DNA from 3 places in the Acidovorax sp. GW823-FHT01C06 genome. Region 3 is predicted to be linked to each of the others. Evidence: predicted binding sites of a transcription regulator. Region 3 holds the regulator's gene; each other region holds the start of a gene.

Region 1 (3,268 bases), on a different contig from region 3:
CGTGATGGGCCAGAAGGACAACCTCGTGATCGGCCCCTGGCTCTACAAGAACCTGCCCTGGGACCCCACCAAGGACCTGACCGCCGTGGCCCACGTCGCCTACACGCCCGTGGTCATCGCCACCAGCGTCAACTCCAAGTACAAGACCCTGGCCGACGTGGTGGCCGCCGCCAAGGCCGCGCCCGGCACCATCACCTATGGCTCGCCCGGCAACGGCACGTCCATCCACCTGGCGGGCGACCTGTTTGAGAAGGCCGCGGGCGTGAAGCTGAGCCACATTCCCTACAAGGGATCCAATCCCGCGCTGATGGATGCGCTGGCGGGCAATGTGGACCTGCTGGTCTCGTCCCTGCCCTCGGCCATGGGCCAGATCAAGTCCGGCAAGCTGCGCCCCCTGGCCGTGACCTCGGCCAAGCGCAGCTCGTCCCTGCCCGAGGTGCCCACCGTGGCCGAGTCGGGCTTCAAGGACTTCGACGTGAGCACCTGGTACGGCGTGTTCGCCCCCGCCGGCACGCCGGCCGCCGTGGTGAGTGCCATCAACGCCGAGATCAACAAGCTCCTGGCCACGGCCGACATGAAGGCCGCCATCCATGCCCAGGGCGCGGAGCCGGAAGCCATGTCCGCCGCGCAGTTCGGCACCCTGCTCAAGACCGACTACGCCAAGTGGAAGGGCATCGTCGAAGCCTCGGGCGCGAAGATTGAGTGACCCCCTGAGGCGCTTCGCGCCTTCCCCCTGAAGGGGGACGCAGCCGGTGGCCTGGCAAAGCCAGATCCACGGGTGCACCGGCGGAGGGCATGCCTGTTCCACGAGCTGTGGAATGTGGGATGCGCTGGTGCGCGGCGCCATCGAGAACTGAAATGAAGAACGGCTCCTTTCGGAGCCGTTCTTCATGGAGGATGGCGCTCAGTCCCTCACGACCAGCACCGGGATGTGCACCACGCCCAGCACGCGCTGCGTGACGCTGCCCAGCACCAGCTTTTCAAGCCCGCGGCGGCCGTGCGAGCCCATCACGATGAGATCGGCGCCCGTGCTTTCCAGCGCGCGCAGGATGCCTTCATGCACTGCGTGGCCTTCGCCCACCACGGTGGTCACCGGCACGCCAGCCTCGGCCATGGCCTTCTTGGTGGCATCCAGGGCGCTGTTGGCCTCGGCGGTGGCTGCGTTGATGTACTGGGCCTGGCCGTAGGCGAAATCAGCCCCCACGCCCGTGAAGGGATAGGGATCGACCACGTAGACCGCCGTCACGGCGCTGCCAAAGGTCTTGGCCAGGGCCGCGGCCTTGGAGACCGCGAGCATCGAGGTATTGGAACCGTCGACTGGAACCAGAATGTGCTTGAACATGGTGCTTCTCCTTGAGTTGAGTGTGGGACCTGGCTTGTGGCCCGGCCATGGACATCAGTTTGAACGCCCACCATACCGCGCATCTTGATTCGCATCAAATCGGACGCACTCCCTTGCCGGCGTTCAGCGGCCCGCAGGGGCCTGCCCGACCACATCCGTCCCCTGGAAACCACCCCGGCGGCAGGTGACCACGAGGGTGTCGCGATACCCCCCCTCGCCCAGGGGCTGGATGGGCGTGGATTCATGGATCATGCGCGCATCGTCCAGCAGCAGCAGGGACCACGGCTCGGTCAGCGTGAAGCGCTGGCCGCTGGGGCCCGCCGCCTCGAACACCCGCGTCTCGCCGCCCTTGATGCCCTCGCGCCCCACGAGGAACACGGCCACCAGGTCGACGCCGTCGCGGTGGGCGCCCTCGGGGGTGGGCCGGCCAATGCCGTCGGTGGTGTCGATGCGGAACTGGTGGGCCTCGACGAACCAGGATGCAGGCGCCTCGGAGCGCGCAAACACGGCATCGGACACCCCGGCCAGCGCTGCCAGCAGCTGCTGCCACACCGGCCGGGCGACGGTGGCGGGCTCCATGGGGGCAAACCAGCGCTCCATGCCGCCATGCAGCGCGTTGTACTCCACAGGCTGCCAGTGCGCGCGGTGCGGCACCTGCCGCACCTGCCCGTCCTGCACCACAAAGCAGGCATGGCGGCGGCGGCGGTAGCGCCCGCCGTCCTTGAGGAAATCATCGGGGGGCAGCCCCGCCCAGTCGCCGTTCAGGCCCAGCAATTCCGGCAGGGCGCAGCCCGTCCAGCGGGCCACGTCCACCGGCGACAGGACGGCAAAGCCGTTCTGCCGCAGCTGGCTGGCGACATCCTGGGGGGCGGTGAAGGGGGGAGAAAAAGTGACTTGGGCCATAGAGGCCCGAGCTTAACCGCTGGTGCCGGCACCGCGTCTGCGATGGCGCAAACGCGGTGCAGCGCGGCGCGGCCTTGCAGGGAGGTGCGCCGCGCAGTCCGTCAGTCAGTCGCGGTGGCCATGTCCATGGCCCTTGCCATTGTTGCCGCGGCCCCGGTCATGGTCGCGGTCCTGCTTGCCGCCGTGGCGATGGTCGTCATCCCACCGGCGGTCATCGCGGCCCGGGCCCCGGTGCGGAGGGCCACGGCGTGGTGGCGGCTCCTGCACGAAGTACACCGGCTGGCTGCACGCGTTGTAGCGCGCACAGTGCTTGCCCCAGTTCTTGGCATGGCCGGGCGGCACGTAGAGGTAGATCGGCGAGCGCGGCACCACGACCGCGGGGCGGTGGATGATGACCGGCTCGGCATACAGCAGCGGCGGCGGTGGCGCATTGCCAATGTTGATGCGGCCGTACACGCCGGGGGCCAGCTCGCCGCCCACCGTGGCATTGATGTAGGTCTGCGCATGCGCGCCGCCCGCCGCGGCGAGCAGCAGCGCGGCCGCCGCGCCAGACAGGAGGAGACGGATCGTGGACATCGTGGACATCGTGGTCATGGTTGTGGTTTTCATCGGGAACTCCTTGCTTGTACCGCCCGGAACAGCACACGATGTGCGGCTGCGGTGCGCGGACCCTGATTTGTAACAAAGCCCGCCCTACCCTAAACCCGAATCCGCGCAAAAGATGTAAGCAAATGGCGACAGAACCGGGCTGCCCGCCGCCGCCGCACGCCGCCTGAAGCAGGTTCATCCGGCGGCCCGGCGTGCCCGGCAAATGCGTGCAGCCGCCGGGCTTGGAGTAGCATGTGCCACCACCCGCTTCGGTCCAGGAGACAGCGATGCCCCACGAACGCCGCCACTTTGTCCGCGTCGGCTTTGACGCGCCGGCCTTGCTGACCACGTCCACCGACGCCTTCAGCGTCCACGTGCAGGACCTTTCGCTCAAGGGCGCGCTGCTGGTGGCACCGGCGCAGGCGAACCTGCAGA
Region 2 (3,268 bases), on a different contig from region 3:
GCGGCGGGGAGCGGGGCGGCAGCGGCGCCCGTGCTGGTGGTGTGCGAGGGCGTGCTCATGTACCTGGAGCCAGGCCAGGTGCAGGCCGTGCTGCACGAGTTCGCGCAGTGCGCGCCCCCGGGCTCGCGCCTGGTGCTGGACGTGCTCACCCACCGGGCCGTGGGCACGGCCGGCCGGCACGCGAGCGTGGGGCCCACGGGGGCCGAGTTCCGCTGGGGCCTGGCACGCCTGGCCGACCTGTCCGCCGCGCACCCGCGCCTGGCGCTGCGGCACGCGCACAGCGTGGCGGAATGCTATGGCTGGGCGGGCCTGGCGCTGGAGACCCTGTGGTGGCCCTGGCTGGGCGCGCCGCTGTACGGCATGGTGGAGCTGGAAGTCACCACCCCCTGAGCGCCCGTGGCGTGGGCGCGGGCGCTGCCACTTCTTCCCTTCCGCGCGTGGAAAGGGGGCGGCACCCGGTGGCGGCCGGCGGGCTGGGCGGCGGCGGACGTGTCACTGCCGTGCCAGGCGCCCCAGCAGCTCGGTCCACGCGGGCGGCTTGCCGGTGAGCTGCCCCACGATGGCCGCCTGCAGCGGTGGCAGGCGCCGGGCGCCCTGCAGCACCAGCTGGCGCAGCAGGCGGGGCAGGGGGCGGGCATCGGTGTACAGCCGCACGATGGCGTTCGTGCCTTCGTAGATCGGCCATGCGTGGTGGTGGTGTGCGCGTCCATAGGCGGACAGGATTGCGCTGTCTCCGATATCGCGGCCCTGGCCGCGCGCGGCCAGCAGGGCGGCGGTCAGGCGCTCCACGCCGGCCAGGCCCAGGTTGTAGCCGTGGGCCGTCACCGGGTGCATGCCCACGGCCGCGTCGCCCAGCAGCGCGCAGCGGTGGGCGGCAAAGCGTTCCGCGTACACGGCCACCAGCGGGTAGGCGTGGCGTTCTCCGTCGAGCTGCATGGGCCCCAGGCGGTTGTCGAACTGCGCCCGCACCTGGGCGGCAAAGGCGTCGGCGGGCAACGCCATCAGCGTGGCGGCATCCGCAGCGCCTGCGGTGACCACGACCGAGCACAGGTGCGGGCTGCCGGCCGTGTCGGCCGCGTCTGCGGCATCCACCGCATCCGGCAGGGGCAGGATGGCCAGCGTGCGTTCGTAGCCGAAACACTCGTGCGCCACGCCGCCATGGGGCCGGGCATGGCGCATGCGGCAGACGATCACGGTGCGGCCGAAGTCCGCCATGCGCGCGCCAATGCCCAGCTGGCGCCGCGTGGCCGAGAAGCGGCTGTCCGCCGCGACCAGCAAGGGCGCCTGCAGGCGCTGGGGTGAAAGGGCCTCCGCGTCCGGGGCCGTGTCTGTGGGGGCAGGCAGGCGGTACTCCAGCTCGGCATGCGTGGCCAGGGTGGCCACGCGCGTCACCTGGGCGCCGGTGACGATGCGCACGCCGGGCGTTTGCGCGGCCACCGCATAGGCGGTGCGGCGCAGCGCGTGGTTGGGGACGATGAAGCCCAGCGCCCCGTGGCCCGAGCGCTGGGCGTCGAGCTGCAGCGCGCTGCGCTGGCCGAGCGGCCCGTCATGCACCTGGGCCTCGCGGATGGCGCCGGTCTCGTGCGGCGCCAGTTGCGCCCAGGTGCCCAGCCGCTGGAGCGTGGCGCGGCTGGGGTGGGTCAGCGCGATCTCGCGGCCGTCGGGCGCGGGGGCGGCCAGCGCGGCCTGGGGCTGCTGCTCGACCACCGTGGCCGTGAAACCGGCGTGGGCCAGGGAAATGGCCAGCGACAGGCCCGCGGGCCCCGCGCCGACGATGAGGACATCGCTGTGGGAGGAGGAGGAGAAGGAGGAAGTCATGGCAGGAAAAGGCAGGAGGTGGACAGCCTGGTACGCACCTCCGCGACCGGAGGGGATCGCCTGCCATTGTGGATGCGCTCCGCGCGCCGGGGGTTGCCCTGCGTCAAGTGTGCGCGCAGGATATGCTATTAAATATATAGCTGTCGGCGCTGATGTATCCAGCGCTAGGGGCCCCAAAGACCCCAAGGCCCGTGGATCAGGCCCGGGCCGGCTTGCGCGGCGGGCGCTTGGCCGCTTTCTTCTTTCCGGCGCCGCCGGCAGGCTTGCCGCGCAGGTGCAGGCCCCAGGTGACCAGCAGCCACAGGTACGACGCCAGCACGCTGTAGGCCGCCACGGCCGCCAGCGACAGGGGCGGGGCGGTGATGGAGCGCGGATTGGCCATGGTTTCCAGCAGCTGGCGGGTGCCGGCGCCCAGCACGGCCTCGCGGCTGCCCGAACGGGCCATGCGCGCCGCCATGAAGATGAAGAACTCCATCAGCAGCGCGCCGATCAGGAAACACGCCAGCAGGGCCAGCAGGTGCGAGAACGCGCGGCGGTCGCCCTTGGCCAGGAAATAGAAGGCCGACACCAGCACCAGCGCGGGCAACAGCAGGGCCAGGGCGGGCCAGGCGGACAGGAGAGCGTGCATCGGAGACAACAGGTAGCGGCGTGGGGCCACCGGTGGCAGGCAGCACACCGGTGAATCATCGGCAAGAGCGGCCCTGGGGGCACGCACGACTGCGGATGATAGGCGCTGGCCGCGTCCTGTTCGCCTTGCGGCTGTAACTGTTGGCGACACCGCGCGGCGGTGCGCCGAGCCACCCCGCACCGCACGCTGCGCCGCGCGGCCCCCCGCCGGGCCCCCTGGCTCCCGGGCCCGTCAGCGTGGATGGCCCGGGCCCGCCACAAAATCGGCCACGGCCGCCAGCACGCCATCCTGCTGCAGGATCTTGCGGTGGCCCAGCCCTTCGGTGGCCAGCAGCGTGGCGCCCGGAATGTGGTCGCGGTAGGCCTCGCCATCGGCAAAGCGGTTGATGCGGTCGCCCCGGTCGTGCACCACCAGGGTGGGCAGCGCGATGCGCGGACCCACGGCCGGGGGCTCGAACTGGCGCATCAGGATGCCCTCGCGCGCCTCGATGCGCCGGTGCATGGAAGCGCGCGTGCGCTCCGACAGGCCGAACACCTGCGCGAACAGGCGCGTGTATTCGTGGGGCGACGCGGGCGGCGCCAGCAGCACCAGCCGCCCGGTGGCCAGGCCCCGGCTGGCCGCATGGGCCGCCGCGTTGGCCGCGAGCGAATGGGCTACCACGGCGCTGGGCGCCGAATCCTGCGCATGCAGGCGGGCGGTGGCGTATTCGATGGCGCGCGCGAACTGCGGCAGGTTGCTCACGCGGCCCCGACTGCCGCCGTGCGCGGGCAGGTCCACCAGCACCGGGCGCAGGCCCCGCGCGGCCAGGGCGCCGGCCAGCGG
Region 3 (3,268 bases):
TGGTGTCGAGTTGCGCCAGTTCGGCGGAGAAATAGTGCCGAAAATCGAGAAGCCAGGCCTGTTCCATGGGCTCGAACAGCAGTTCTCCCTGGCACATCAAGGACATGATGACGGCGCGGCGCACGAGGTCGTCCCGCGTCAGGGCCAAGCCACGCACCACGGGCAGACGCCCCTGGTTCAGCAGGTCGTAGTACTCATCCAGGGTCTTGGCGTTCTGGCTGTAGGTGGCGCCGACCCTGCCAATGGCCGACACGCCCAGGCCGATCAGGTCGCAGTCGGGCTGGGTGCTGTAGCCCTGGAAGTTACGGTGCAGGCGGCCCTGCCGCTTGGCGACGGCCAGCGAGTCCTCCGGCAGCGCGAAGTGGTCCATCCCCACATACACATAGCCGGCGCCCATGAACGCGTCGAGCGAACGGGAGAGCATCGACACCTTGCCGGAGGCTGCGGGCAGTTCGGCGGAGAGGATGCGGCGCTGGGGCTTGAACCGCTCCGGCAGGTGGGCATAGGCATACAGCGCAATGCGATCAGGCCGCAACTGAACCACCTGCGCCAGCGTACGGTCGAACGACTCCGGCGTCTGGCGCGGCAACCCGTAGATCAGGTCCACATTGATCGATTCGAAGCCGAGCGAGCGCGCGGATTCCACCAGCGAAAACACCTGTTCGGCGGGCTGGATGCGGTGCACCGCCTTCTGGACCTCGGGGTCAAAATCCTGCACGCCAAAACTCAGCCGGTTGAATCCAAGCTCCGCGAGCACGGCAAGCCGGTCGGCATTGACGGTACGGGGGTCCACCTCGATCGAGTACTCCCCGCCCGGCGCCAGGGTGAAGCTGCGCTGGAGCATCGCCATGAGTTCCCGCAAGCCATCGTCCGACAGGAAGGTGGGAGTGCCGCCGCCCAGGTGCAGCTGGCTCACCACCTGGCCCGTGCCGCAGTGCGCCGTGTGCAGATCGATCTCGCGGCTGAGATAGCGCAGATAGACTTCAGCCCGGTCGTGGTGCTTGGTGATGATCTTGTTGCAGGCGCAGTAGTAGCACAGCGACTCGCAAAAGGGGATGTGCACATACAGGGACAAGGGCAGCGCCTTGGTCAGGGTGCCCATGCGGCGCTGCTCGAGGGCGAGGGCGTAGTCCTCCTGGCCGAAGGCTTCCACAAACCGGTCGGCCGTCGGATAGGAGGTATAGCGGGGGCCTGGTACGTCAAAACGGCGCAGCAGGTCAGGCGAAACAGCGGTCATGGGGCGAATCCTTGCGTACACCTTGACTGTGCCGTAAGCTGCTCCCCATGTCCTTGACATGAATCAAGTGATGGAGTGGCCGGAACAGCGACAATTTGATGCATGTCAGTCGCCTGCCCGCCCTCCAAGAGACTCCCTCTTCGGCCATCGGGCGGTATGCTCGAAACCTAACTCCGCCCTGTGCCTATGAACCCGCTCACCATCAAAGTCGCCTGTTCCAATTGCAACCTGCGCGAGCTGTGCATGCCGGTGGGCCTGAGCGAAGAGCAACTGCACCGCATCGACGAGGTCGTTGCAGTTCGCCGCAAGGTGAAGCGCGGCGGCACGCTGTTTCGCAATGGTGAGTCGTTCACCTCGCTTTATGCCATCCGCACCGGCTTTTTCAAGACCTGCGTGGCCACCGAGGACGGACGCGACCAAGTCACGGGGTTCCAGATGGCGGGCGAGATCATCGGCCTGGACGGCATCGTGAATGACCACCACACCTGCGATGCGGTGGCCCTGGAAGACGCCGAGGTCTGCGTCATGCCGTTTGACCGCATCGAGGAACTGTCCCGCGAGGTCACCGCGCTGCAGCACCACGTGCACAAGATCATGAGCCGCGAGATCGTGCGCGAACACGGCGTGATGCTGCTGCTGGGCAGCATGCGTGCCGAGGAGCGCCTGGCAGCGTTCCTGCTCAATCTGGTGCAGCGCCTGCACGCCCGCGGATTCTCGCAGTCCGAGCTGGTGCTGCGCATGACGCGCGAGGAGATCGGCAGCTACCTGGGCCTCAAGCTCGAGACCGTGAGCCGCACCTTCTCCAAGTTTGTGGAAGAAGGCATTGTCGAAGTCAAGCAGCGCCATGTCCGCATCCTCGAGACCGACGCGCTCAAGCGCATCGTGAACAACCAGTCCGCCTGCCACTGAGCAAGGCGAGCCAGGTCCGCCCGTCCCGGCAACGCCTTGCCACCGGAGCCCGGCCGGTGCGCTGTTCAAGGGCAGGATGATGTCTTTCGGCAATCATCAGGGCGCTCGCCTTCGGGCACGGGGCAGCGGTTGAGTTCAAAGGGCGACATTGCCAGCAGCGTGGTCAACGCGCTGGAGGCCATGGTGATGGCCCAGAACGCAAAGAACGCGAGCGTGTAGACGCCCTGGCGCGACAGGGCCAGCGGCTGCCCGAACCAATGCAGGTCCTGCGGGTCCACCATCGCAAAAACCAGCATCTCCATCGCGCCCGCCATCAGAAAGGCGGGCCATGCAATCCACATCAGGCGTTGCGTCCACATCGGGGTTGTCTCCTGGTAAGGCCGCGCAGACCCGCTGCTCGGCCAGGGGTTTCAGCGTGGCTGGTCCTGAACCGGTGTCGCCGCGTGGTTGCGGCCCTTCATAGCCGGGGCCAGGCTCTTCTCCGGAGCCTCCAGCGTCTTGTTGATTTCGATGCCCTGGCGGTAGTAGTCCTCGGCGACCACGGGGTCTGGCCGCGAAATCGCCAGCCACAGCGTGACAAAGCCCGCCACGATGACGATGGCAGGGCCGGCGATGATCAGCCAGACGTGGCCGAATTTCCACCAGGGCGCAGCGGTGGCGGGGGCGGAGCCGATGGCTGGATTGGATGGCATGGGTGCTTGCTCCTCAAAAATCTTCTCGGTCATACAACGTCCCCGGGGCCGTGCACCGGGGTGCACGTCGCCTCATCGGGGCACCAGGAATACGGACTTCTCGGTCACATGGGCCGCAGCGCCCACCGCCTGCACATCGAACTGCACGGCATGGGAGCCCGGGGGCGCGGAGCCATACGGTATCTGCAGGCGCACGGCCACCCACCGGGACTCCGCGGGGCCAATGTCCACCTCGGCTTCAGAGGCCACCTCCAGCCCGTCCAGGCCGCGGGCGCCGATGCGGTAGCGCTGGGGGCCTTCGGTGGCGTTCATGATCTGCAGGCGGTAGATATTCTCCAGCTTGCCGCCCGCCACGATGCGCGACAGGGCCGCGCGGTCGCGCACCACATCCACCTTGAGCGGCGTGCGGGTGACCAGGCTGGCCATCATG

The links. The regulator FNR, encoded in region 3, switches genes on or off when oxygen is low (the NO sensors DNR and NnrR bind a similar motif). The targets are predictions, from matches to a motif close to TTGATNNNNATCAA.
Region 1: AC1RCS_RS09255 (universal stress protein) is a predicted target of FNR. The motif match lies at 1,427-1,440, and genes of this name have one in related genera.
Region 2: ubiM (5-demethoxyubiquinol-8 5-hydroxylase UbiM) is a predicted target of FNR. The motif match lies at 1,912-1,925, and genes of this name have one in related genera.

What each region holds. Positions count from the first base shown of each region.
Region 1 covers NZ_JBXAKN010000003.1:241,203-244,470, forward strand. Annotated here, with positions in the region: gene AC1RCS_RS09250 (tripartite tricarboxylate transporter substrate binding protein) at 1-706, shown strand, start outside; gene AC1RCS_RS09255 (universal stress protein) at 905-1,342, opposite strand; gene AC1RCS_RS09260 (2OG-Fe dioxygenase family protein) at 1,466-2,245, opposite strand; gene AC1RCS_RS09265 (hypothetical protein) at 2,351-2,854, opposite strand; gene AC1RCS_RS09270 (PilZ domain-containing protein) at 3,121-3,268, shown strand, end outside.
Region 2 covers NZ_JBXAKN010000009.1:256,813-260,080, forward strand. Annotated here, with positions in the region: gene AC1RCS_RS18950 (class I SAM-dependent methyltransferase) at 1-390, shown strand, start outside; gene ubiM (5-demethoxyubiquinol-8 5-hydroxylase UbiM) at 493-1,818, opposite strand; gene AC1RCS_RS18960 (hypothetical protein) at 2,015-2,446, opposite strand; gene AC1RCS_RS18965 (alpha/beta fold hydrolase) at 2,678-3,268, opposite strand, start outside.
Region 3 covers NZ_JBXAKN010000013.1:56,341-59,608, forward strand. Annotated here, with positions in the region: gene hemN (oxygen-independent coproporphyrinogen III oxidase) at 1-1,237, opposite strand, end outside; gene fnr (fumarate/nitrate reduction transcriptional regulator Fnr) at 1,424-2,146, shown strand; gene AC1RCS_RS22170 (hypothetical protein) at 2,212-2,505, opposite strand; gene AC1RCS_RS22175 (FixH family protein) at 2,557-2,838, opposite strand; gene ccoG (cytochrome c oxidase accessory protein CcoG) at 2,911-3,268, opposite strand, start outside.